2 regions of the Nocardiopsis lambiniae genome follow, and region 1 is predicted to be linked to the other one. Evidence: predicted binding sites of a transcription regulator. Region 1 holds the regulator's gene; the other holds the start of a gene.

Region 1 (5,426 bases):
ACCTGCGCCTTCGACGAGGTGCCGACGTTGAACCAGACGGGTGAGTTGAAGCTGAAGAACTGGTGGGAGAGGGCGTACTTGAGTTCGTGGTCGAAGGTCTCGGCGTCGGCCTCGGTGGCGAAGTACCCGTGTTCGCGTCCGGTGCGGGTGTAGACGCCGACGACGCGGTCGATGAGCTGTTTGAGGCTCCACTCCCGTTCGGGGGTGCCGACCGCGCCCCGGAAGTATTTCCCGGTGACGATCTGGGTGGCGTTCATCGACCACGTCGAGGGGAACTCCACCCCGCGCTGTTCGAAGTTGACCGAGCCGTCGCGCCAGTTCGTCATGACGACGTCCCGGCGTTCCCATTCCAGGGTGTCGTAGGGATGAACGCCCTCGGTGGTGAAGATCCGTGGGATCTTCAGCCCCTTGCGCTTCCCTTTGCCCTTACGTCCCGTCGATCCGCTGGTGGTTTCCGTCATGGCGGAGTCCCCCGAAGGTGTGGCGCGAAGTGGGTACGCGGGGGCGGCCCCTCCACCGCCCCCGGAGAGCGGTGTCAGGCCGTGCTGTCGGCCTCTTGCCCCGCCCGGGCCTCGGCCTCGCGGTCGCGGCGCAGGCTGGCGATCTCGGCCTCGAAGTCGGCGAGGCTCTCGAAACCGCGGTAGACGCTGGCGAAGTGCAGGTAGGCGACCTCGTCGAGGTCGCGCATCGGGCCGAGGATGGCCAGGCCGATCTCATGGGCCGGGACCTCGGCGACGCCCCGTCCGCGGATCTCCTCCTCGACCTGCTGACCCAGCTTGGCCAGGGCGTCCTCGGAGACGGGGCGGCCCTGACAGGCGCGGCGGACCCCGGCGATGATCTTGGTGCGGCTGAAGGGCTCGGTGACCCCGGAGCGTTTGGCGACCATCAGCAGGACGGTCTCCTGGGTGGTGAAACGGCGTTCGCAGGCGTGGCAGGAGCGGCGCCGACGGATGGCCGCACCGTCGTCGGTGGACCTGCTGTCGATCACTCGGGTGTCCGGATGGCGACAGAACGGACAATGCATCCCGGTTCACCTGCTCCCCTCGCCGAACTGACAACCCCTGGGTCTACTAAACCACAACTCCTAGGCCGAAACTTCAAAGATCGACACCAGATGTTGTGGTCGAACCTAGCCGGGGGTCGGGCGTGCCGCAAGCTCCGCAGGTACGCGTGTCACACGGGGAACGCGGCCCAGGATATCGCCGCGGATCGGCGCCCAACGTGCCTCGCCGGTTTTCGGACCGACCTTTGCGCGGAAGAGATGAGCCCCACATCCCCGAGTTCTCGACCCCGGGCGCACATCTTGCGCCATTCCGGGGACGACGCGACGTGAACACGTGTACACACGTAAGTGAGGTCGGAAAATCGTCCGGGAAATCCCACGGCAATTATCCACAGGCCTCGAACGCTTGTTTGATATCACCGTGCGCAACGACTAACGTTGGCCTTGATTTCACGCCGGTTTCGCCATCGCGCGGACTGAGGTCCGGTGCGGGCGCGGACCGGTGGTGGCCACAGGCCCTGACCGAACCAATGCCGAGGAGGCCGGCCGTGCCGGAGGAGAATCCCGGAACCCTGGATTCCGGAACCACCACCGTTCTCGCGCCCGTGGGCGAGCCGGGTGCACCCGAAGAGGCGCCCAAGCTGACCGCGCGTCAGCAGAGCGTCCTGAACTGCATCCAGCGGTACCTGCGAGAGCGCGGCTACCCGCCGTCGATAAGGGAGATCGGCGAAGCGGTCGGCCTGTCCAGCCCCTCCAGCGTCGCGCATCAGCTCAAGGTGCTCCAGCGCAAGGGGTACCTGTACCGCGATCAGAACCGGCCGCGCGCCGTGGAGCTGCGCCGGCCCGGCCGCCCCGGCATGCGGGTTCCGACCCCCGAGGAGCCCGAGTCGGCGAGCTCCGCCCGAGTGCCCCTGATCGGTCGGATCGCCGCGGGAGGGCCGATCCTGGCGGAGGAGTCGGTGGAGGACGTACTGGCGCTCCCACGCCGGCTGGTCGGCGAGGGCCGGTTGTTCATGCTCACCGTGGTCGGCGACTCGATGACCGACGCCGCCATCACCGACGGCGACATGGTGGTGGTCCGCCAACAGCCCGACGCCGAGAACGGTGACATCGTCGCGGCGTTGTTGGACGAGGAGGCCACGGTCAAGGTGCTGCGCCGCACCGAGGACGGGCACGTGTGGCTGATGCCGCGCAACGACGCCTATGAGCCGATCAACGGGGACGCCGCCACCATCCTGGGCAAGGTCGTCACCGTGATGCGCCGGATCTGACCGCTCGGCCCGCCCCCGCCGCACGGGGGCGGGCGGGAGGTACCCGTGGGATCCCACGGTCGCGCCCCGGGCGGAACCTCGACCGGCGGACGCCCGGTGGATCTCCCGCAAGAGGACCGGCCACGGGACCCACGGGCCCTCGCCCACCACCCGCGATCACCCCCGCCCCCCGGCGGGACCTCGACCGGCGTACCGACGGGGCGACCGCCACGGGACCCCGGGCTCGGGCGGGCGTCCTCCTCGCCGTCCCTCACCCCGGGTCGCGTCCTCCGGCCGCCGCAATCCCCCCGGACCGCCCCTCCCCTAAGCTGAGGGGGTGTTCGCTTCCCTCTCCTCCTCCCGCTCCGCCCGTGGGCGCGCCACGGCGGCAGCCGTGGCCGTGACCCTGGTGGCGTCGACCTGCGCCTGCACTCCGACGGCAGAGGAGGAGACCGCCCCCCAGCCCGGGGTGACGGGGCTGGAACGGGAGCTGAGCTTCACCGTGGACGGACTGGAGGTGTTCGCCACCCTCACCCTGCCCGAGGACGTGTCCGGCCCGGTGCCGGGGGCGCTGATCATCTCGGGCAGCGGCCCCACGGACCGCGACGGCAACGGCGACATGCGTCCGGAGGCGAACACCAACCTGAACTTCGCGCGGCTGCTGGCCGAGGCCGGGGTGGCGTCGCTGCGCTACGACAAGCTCGGCAGCGGCGAGACCGGCATGGGCGACCTCGATCCCGACGACCCGGTGGACCCGGGACTGTTCGAGGCCCAGGTCGCGGCGGCCTACACCTCGTTGGTGGACCAGCGGGAGGTGGACCCGGACCGCACCGCGGTGGTGGGGCACAGCGAGGGTTCGCTGTACGCCCTGCGCGCCCACGAACTGGTGGACGCCGAACCCGCGCTGATCCTGGCCGCCCCGGTCGGGAACCGTTACCTGGACCTCCTGGACCGTCAGCTCACCGAACAGGTGCGGACGCTCGAAGCACAAGGAGGGATCGCCGAGACCGAGGCGGTGACGCTGCTCTCCGACGCCCGGGCCGGGCGGGCCGCCGTACGCGGCGGTCGGGCGGTGCCCGACGACCTGAGCGGTTTCATCGGCTCCCTGTACTCGCGTCAGAACGCCGACTTCCTGGCCGCCATGGACGCGCTGGACCCGGTGGAACTGGCCGGGGCGCTGCCCGCGGACACCCCGGTCCTGGTGCTGTGGGGAGAGGCGGACGCCCAGGTCTCCCGGGAGGACGTGGACCGGTTGATGACCGGGCTGCCCGACGCCGAACGGGTGGACGTCCCCGAGGCCGACCACATCTTCCGGATCTACGAGGACGAGCCGGGGGCGACCGTGCTGGACTCCGAGCGTCCCCTCGCGCCGCAGGTCGGTCCGGCACTGACGGAGTTCGTCGACTCCGCCTGGTGAACCCCGCGCCCACCGGCCCGGAGAACCCCCCGGTGGCCCGGCACGCGATCCCGATGGGACGGACCCCGAGCACCCGACGCGGTCCGGTCCCCGCGACCCGTCGGCCCGGATGGAGGAACGCGACCGGGCCGGGGACGCCCCGGGGGAGGCGGCCGTCATCGAGGCCGCCGACGCCCCACCTCCCACCCGCGGCTCAGTCGCCCGCCTCGACCACCTCATCGGGGAGCGCGGCCACGGTGGCGCGAGCGATCTCCTCCGCCCCGGCGATGACGCGTTCCTCGTCCGCGGGTTCGCGTGCGTCGTAGCCGGCCGCCGTGCTGTGGCAGGTCTCCACGTACAGGTTGGAGACACGGGTGGCCACGCAGGCGGTGGTGTAGCCGTCCTCCGCGATCCAGGCGACGGACTCCTCCCCCAGGTCCTCGACCGGGGTGACGGCGTGGCGGGAGGTGGTGGAGTCGAAGTTGTCCCGCGCGGTCGGCACCCCGCCGGGGTTGGGCGCGGCCACCAGGACGAGGGTGGCGGTGGCGGGCACCGAGTCACCGTCGCCGCCGGGGGTGGCCCAACGGCACTGCCACCCCCGGCCGAACACGTCCACGGCGGTGCCGAGGGGTTCCTCCAGGGTGGGTTCGTGGTCGGGGACCCGGGCGTCGAGGGCCTCGGTCTCCCCCACCTCACAGCCGGGGGCCGCGTCGTAGGCACCGGTCTCGGGGTCCTCCCGGGTGAGGACGTACCAGGCGGCCCCTCCCGCCGCGCCGAGGAGGAGCACCGCGGCGAGGATCACGCCGACGGCGGCGCAGCCACGGCTGTGGGGTTGACCGGCGGGCACGGTCTCGGGCGTCGGGTGGTGAGGGTTCACAGGCCCTCCCCGATCCGTTCGGCGAAGGCCACGACCGTGTCCCGACCCTCGTCGGCGCCGACGGGCTCGGTCCCGTCCACGGCCGCGTAGGAGACGCGGACGAGAAGGTTGTCGACGAAGAAGGCGAGTTCGGTGTCGCCGGGCGATCCGCCCCGCCACACCCGCCCCTCACCGGTGGGCAGCGCCACCGCCTCGGCGGTTCCGGGGGTGAGGGCCTCGTAGGCCTCGCGGGCCCGGTCGGCGCCGGGGACGGGTTCGGCGTCGGTGGGGTCGGTGAACAGCGCGGAGAACTCCACTCGCAGGGCGCCCTGACGGGCGTCGTCGGAGGTACCCGCGGAGGTCCATCGGCAGACGACGCCCTCCCCACCGGAGAGGGGTCCTCGCCCGTCGAGGTCGAAGACGGCGCCGGGCAGGTGTTCGTCGAGCGGTCCGTCCAGGTCACCGCAGTCGGGTGCGGAGGTGTGGACGTCACCGGGGTGGGGTCGGTCGGGGTCGTCCCGCGCGGCCCACAGCCCGCCGCCGATCGCCGCGACGGACACCACCGCCACGCCCGCCGTGATCACGGCCGCCCGTACGAGGGGACCCACCCGGTCACCGCCTCCCTGTCCGTTCGCCGGTCGGACGGCATCGCGACGACGGCCGCCCATCACGGCCGCCGTCGCGGTGCCGGGTCAGCCGACGACGATGTTCACCAGTTTCGGCGCGCGCACGATCACCTTGCGGATCTGCTTGTCGCCGATGAAGCCCTGCGCCTTCTCCGATGCCAGTGCGAGCCGTTCCAGTTCGGCCGGATCGATGTCGGGCGCAACGGACAGCTTGTCACGGACCTTGCTCTGCACCTGCACGACACAGGTCACGGTCTCCTGGACCAGCAGGGCGGGGTCGGCCTCGGGCCAGTTG
Region 2 (5,426 bases), on a different contig from region 1:
CGGTGTCGCGCACACCGGGACGGGCTTCAGGGGCCGGGGAACTCCGGGTCGGTCTCGACCCCCTCGGCCTCCAGTTCCTCGCGGACGACCCGGTAGGCCAGGCCGCCCCCGTATCCCTTGCGGGCCAGGACGCCCACGGCCCGGCGGACCCGGGTGTCGCGTTCGCGGCCCCGGCTTCCGGCGAGGCTGCGCCGGGCCAGGGCGCGGGCGGCCTCGTCCTCATCGTCGTCGCTGAGTTCGGCGACCGCCTCGCGCACGGTGTCCTCGTCCACGCCACGGGTGCGCAGCTCCCTGGTCAGGGCGTTGCGGGACAGGCCCCGGCCGTGGTGGCGGGAGCTCACCCAGGCGCGGGAGAAGGCGGTGTCGTCCACCAGCCCCGCCGCCGTGCACTCCTCGACGATCGCGGTGACGACCTCCTCGGCGTGACCGCGGCGGAGCAGTCCCGTCTCCAGCTGCGCCGCGGTGCGCGGCTTGTGCGCGAGCATGCGCAGGGCCAGGGTACGGGCCCTGTTCAGCGCCTTCTCCCCGCCGGAAGCCGATGCGGCGTCGGGACCGTCGTCACCGTCCGGCGGGGCGTCCGGCTCACGCATCCGTCGCGGGCGCCTTGACGGTGGTGGTCTTGGCCGGGGCCTTCTTGGCCGGAGTCTTGGCCTCGGTCGCCAGAGCCGCGGCGGGGGCCTTGTCGGTGGCCGCCGCCTTGGGGGCCTCCGGGCCCGAGGCGCTGTCGTCTCCGGTGGAGACGCCGAGCTTCTCCTTGATCTTCTTCTCGACCTCGTTGGCGATGTCGGAGTTCTCGCGCAGGAAGTTGCGCGCGTTCTCCTTGCCCTGGCCGAGCTGGGTGCCGTCGTAGGTGTACCAGGCGCCCGACTTGCGCACGATGCCGTTCTCCACGCCCAGGTCGATGAGGCTGCCCTCGCGGGAGATGCCCACACCGTAGAGGATGTCGAACTCGGCCTGCTTGAAGGGCGGCGCGACCTTGTTCTTGACGACCTTGACCCGGGTACGGTTGCCGACCGCGTCGGTGCCGTCCTTGAGGGTCTCGATGCGTCGCACGTCCAGACGCACCGACGAGTAGAACTTCAGCGCCCGACCACCGCTGGTGGTCTCGGGACTGTTGTGCACCATGACACCGTCGACGAAGTAGTTGTGGTTGCCTTCGACCTCGATGTCGAACTTGTGCATGCCCCGGGTCTCCGGCTTGAGCTGGATGTCGAGCACCCGGGAGGCGACCAGGCGCTCCATCGGCTCCGAGAGCACCGGGGCGACCTCGCAGCGCCCCTGGTGGCGCGGGAGCAGTTTGTGGGCCATCGACTCATGAACGTAGGGCGCCACGATCTCCTGGAAACGGGCACTGGAAGCCGTGGTGAACCGGAGGAAGTGGTTGGCCGCGGCACCCTTGGTGCAGAGGGTGACGTTGAGCCCGTGGGTGTCGCGCAGGTACTCGGCCAACCGCCGGCGAGTGCCGGGGCTCATGGCCTCCACACAGATCTCGATGCGTCCGCTGCCTCCTTCGGTGCGGGCCTGCACACCCTTGGAGCGCACGGTGAAGCACCCGTCGTCCATGTACCAGACGGCCAAGGCCAACGGCGTGAGGGCCTTGAGGTACTCCCAGCTCAGGTGCTTCTTGCCGTCTCCGAAGTAGACCGCCTCGTGCAGCTCCGCCAGCTCGGGCAGGGGGCTGAAGTCGGCGAACACCGCGTCCTTGGCGTTGGTCGTCCGGCTGTGGCCGATGTTGCCGAGCAGTGAGACCTTCCATTCCAGGTAAGCGGCCTGGTCTACGCCGTGCCCCATACGGAAGCGGGTGCCGTCGCGACCCCGCCGGTTGGGCGAAAGGCTTCCGTCACCCATGAGCGAACCCAGGACGACCTGGCGCTGCTGCTCGTTGAGGCGGTGCGTCTGCGCGGTGAGCACCCGGTCCCCGGGCATGAGCTCTCCTGCCTCGCGCCAGCCCCCGGGCGTCCGGATCAGGTGGTTGGTCGTCGCCGCGAACTGGGAGCGGCCGTTGCCCCCCGAGCGCTCCACCGTGAACTGGAGGAAGTGGTCGGAGACGCCGTTGTCGAACCAGTTGACGATCCGTCGAGGGACGATCTCGTCCCGCTCAGGGTCATAGGAGAGAACCTCGACGTCCATCTTCTGGTTGACGATCTTGCCGATCTTCTCCTGCGTGCCGTCCGCGAGCGTCACCCGGGTGTTGTAGTGCATGCACCCGAACATCACGCCGACCTTCTCGCGGAGCTGGTTGATGAAGATCGCGGTGGTGTTGGTCTGGTGCAGGGCACCGGCGATCTTGCGCAGCGCCTGCGACATGAGGCGGGCCTGGAGGCCGACGTGGCTGTCGCCCATCTCGCCCTCGATCTCGGCGCGGGGCACCAGGGCCGCCACGGAGTCGATGACGATGACGGAGACCGCGCCGGAGCGGATCAGCATGTCCACGATCTCCAGCGCCTGCTCACCGGTGTCCGGCTGCGACAGCAGCAGGTTGTCGGTGTCGACGCCGATCTTGGCGGCGTAGTCGGGGTCCAGGGCGTGCTCGGCGTCGACGAACGCGGCGATGCCGCCGGCCTTCTGCGCGTTGGCCACCGCGTGCAGCGCGACGGTGGTCTTTCCGCTCGACTCGGGGCCGTAGATCTCGACGATGCGGCCGCGCGGGATGCCGCCGATGCCCAGCGCCACGTCGAGGGCGATCGCCCCGGTGGGGATCGACTCGATGGGCGGACGGTCGTCGTCACCCAGGCGCATGACGGAGCCCTTGCCGAACTGCCGCTCGATCTGCGCGAGGGCGGTTTCGAGAGCCTTCTCTCGGTCTCCAGATGCCACGGGATACCCCTGTTGGGTCGATGCCTTCTTCTTCATGATGCGCACGACGCTACGCGGTCGGTCCGACAATCGCGATGTCCGGCGTCGGCCTGTGGACAACTCCAGCCTACCCGAACCCCTGTTCGATTATCGGTTCTCACGCGGGAAAGTCGTCCTCCGTTCGTTGTTCATCTCACGGCGGCGGGGAGGTCGAACGCCTCGCACACGGCCCGCCAGACCTCCTTGGGGGCGGCCCCGTCGGCGAGCGCGCCCTCGACGGTGCGCGAGCCCAGCCCCTCGATCACGTAGTCCCTGGCCAGGCTCCGGGCGTACGCCTCGCCGAACTGCTCGTACATGTTGCGCCAGAAAACAGTCAGTCTCATCGGCCCCAGTATCGTCGATCCCCCGGTCCGGGGCCGGCCGTCGTCCACAGACCGCCGCCTCCCCGAAACCGTCGGTGCCGACGGGCAGACTGGCCCGATGACACCGTCGTCCTTCGGCCCCGCCACCCGGACCTGGTTCGACCGCGCCTTCCCCGGGGGCCCGACCCCGGCGCAGGAGGGCGCCTGGGCGTCGATCGCGCGAGGCCGCGACACCCTGGTCGTGGCCCCGACCGGGTCGGGCAAGACCCTGGCGGCGTTCCTGTGGTCGCTGGACGGGCTGCTCGCCTCCCCGGTCCCGGAGGACGCGGCGCGACGCTGCCGGGTGCTGTACGTCTCACCGCTCAAGGCACTGGCCGTGGACGTCGAACGCAACCTGCGCGCCCCGCTGGCGGGCATCTCGGCGGCAGCCGCGGACCTGGGCGCCCCGGTGTCCCCGGTGACGGTGGGCGTGCGCACCGGCGACACCCCGGCCGACGAGCGGCGGCGGATGGCCACCCGGCCGCCGGACATCCTCATCACCACCCCCGAGTCGCTGTTCCTGGTGCTCACCTCCAAGGCGCGTGAAGGGCTGAGCGGGGTGGAGACGGTGATCGTGGACGAGGTGCACGCCCTGGCGGGCACCAAACGCGGCGCCCACCTGGCCCTGAGCCTGGAGCGCTTGGAGGAGCTGGTGGACCGGCGCACCCTGCGGATCGGCCTGTCGGCGACGGTGCGCCCGGCACGGACGGTCGCGGAGTTCCTGGGCGGCGCCGACGTCGTGGCCCCGCCGGACGCCCCGCACCTGGAGCTGAGCGTGGCGGTACCGGTGTTCGACATGGACGAGCCCGACCTGCCCGCGCCGCCCCGGACCCTGGGGTCCGCCGAAGCGGAGGAGACCGGCGCGGAGGTGGTGCCGTTGGAGGCCCCGGAGCCCTCCGCCTCCCTGAGCACCGCCCCGGCCACGGGTCCCCGGATCGGCGGCGGTTCCCTGTGGCCGCACCTGGAGCAGCGGGTGCTGGACCTGGTGGAGGGGCACCGGTCCACCATCGTGTTCACCAACGGCCGACGCACCGCCGAGCGGCTGTGCGCCCGTCTCAACGACCTGTACGCCGAACGGCACGGCGTGGAATTGCCGCCCGAGGAGGTCCCGGCCCTGGTCATCGCCCAGTCGGGAGGTAACCGGGGGGCGCCGCCGGTGATCGCACGCACCCACCACGGGTCGATGTCCAAGTCCGAGCGGGCGGTGGTGGAGGACGATCTCAAGGCGGGGCGGCTGCGCTGCGTGGTGGCCACCTCCAGCCTGGAACTGGGTGTGGACATGGGGGCGGTGGACCTGGTGGTGCAGGTGGCCGCGCCGCCGTCGGTGGCCTCCGGACTCCAGCGGGTGGGCCGGGCCGGGCACCGGGTGGGCGGCACCTCGCGCGGGGTGTTCCTCCCGGCGTTCCGGGGCGACCTGCTCACCACGGCGGTGGCGGTGGAGCGGATGCGCACGGGCGACATCGAGCCGCTGCGCATGCCGCGGTCGCCGCTGGACGTGCTGGCCCAGCAGATCGTGGCGATGGTCGCGATGGACGAGTGGCCGGTGAAGGAGCTGGCCGCGGTGGTGCGGCGGGCCGCCCCGTTCGCCGGGCTGGCCGACAGCGTGCTGGAGTCGGTGCTGGACATGCTGTCGGGCCGCTACCCTTCCGACGAGTTCGCCGAGCTGCGGCCCCGCCTGGTGTGGGACCGCCGGGCCGACGTCCTGCGGGCGCGGCCGGACGCCCAGCGGCTGGCGGTGGTCGCCGGGGGCACCATCCCGGACCGGGGCATGTACGCGGTGCACCTGGCCGGCGGGGACGCCTCCGGCGGCCGGGCCCCCACCCGGGTCGGGGAGCTGGACGAGGAGATGGTGTACGAGTCGCGGGTGGGCGACGTGTTCGTCCTGGGCTCCACCTCGTGGCGGATCGAGGGGATCACCGCCGACCGGGTGCTGGTGTCCCCGGCCCCGGGCCGCCCGGGCCGGATGCCGTTCTGGAAGGCCGACGCCCAGGGCCGCCCGGTGGAGCTGGGCCGGGCCATCGGCGCGGCGGTGCGCCGGCTGGGCGGGGCCCCGGAGGAGGCCGCGGCGGAGTTCGCCGGGCTGGACCCGTGGGCGGCCCGCAACCTGGCGGCCTACGTCGCCGACCAGCGGGAGGCGACCGGGCACGTGCCCGACGACCGCACGGTCGTCATCGAGCGGTTCCGCGACCAGGTGGGCGAACGGCGGGTGGTGGTCCACTCGCCGCTCGG

The links. The regulator LexA, encoded in region 1, represses DNA repair genes until DNA is damaged. The targets are predictions, from matches to a motif close to TCGAACANNTGTTCGA.
Region 2: a site for LexA is predicted at 2,928-2,943, ahead of recA (intein-containing recombinase RecA). Genes of this name have one in related genera too.

The regions. Positions count from the first base shown of each region.
Region 1 is NZ_JAVREP010000016.1:39,068-44,493, forward strand. It holds gene RM479_RS20720 (vitamin B12-dependent ribonucleotide reductase) at 1-461, opposite strand, end outside; gene nrdR (transcriptional regulator NrdR) at 536-1,024, opposite strand; gene lexA (transcriptional repressor LexA) at 1,552-2,274, shown strand; gene RM479_RS20735 (alpha/beta hydrolase family protein) at 2,591-3,670, shown strand; gene RM479_RS20740 (hypothetical protein) at 3,864-4,526, opposite strand; gene RM479_RS20745 (hypothetical protein) at 4,523-5,113, opposite strand; gene leuS (leucine--tRNA ligase) at 5,198-5,426, opposite strand, start outside.
Region 2 is NZ_JAVREP010000001.1:772,373-777,798, forward strand. It holds gene RM479_RS03435 (regulatory protein RecX) at 27-590, opposite strand; gene recA (intein-containing recombinase RecA) at 583-2,817, opposite strand; gene RM479_RS03445 (DUF3046 domain-containing protein) at 2,985-3,179, opposite strand; gene RM479_RS03450 (DEAD/DEAH box helicase) at 3,277-5,426, shown strand, end outside.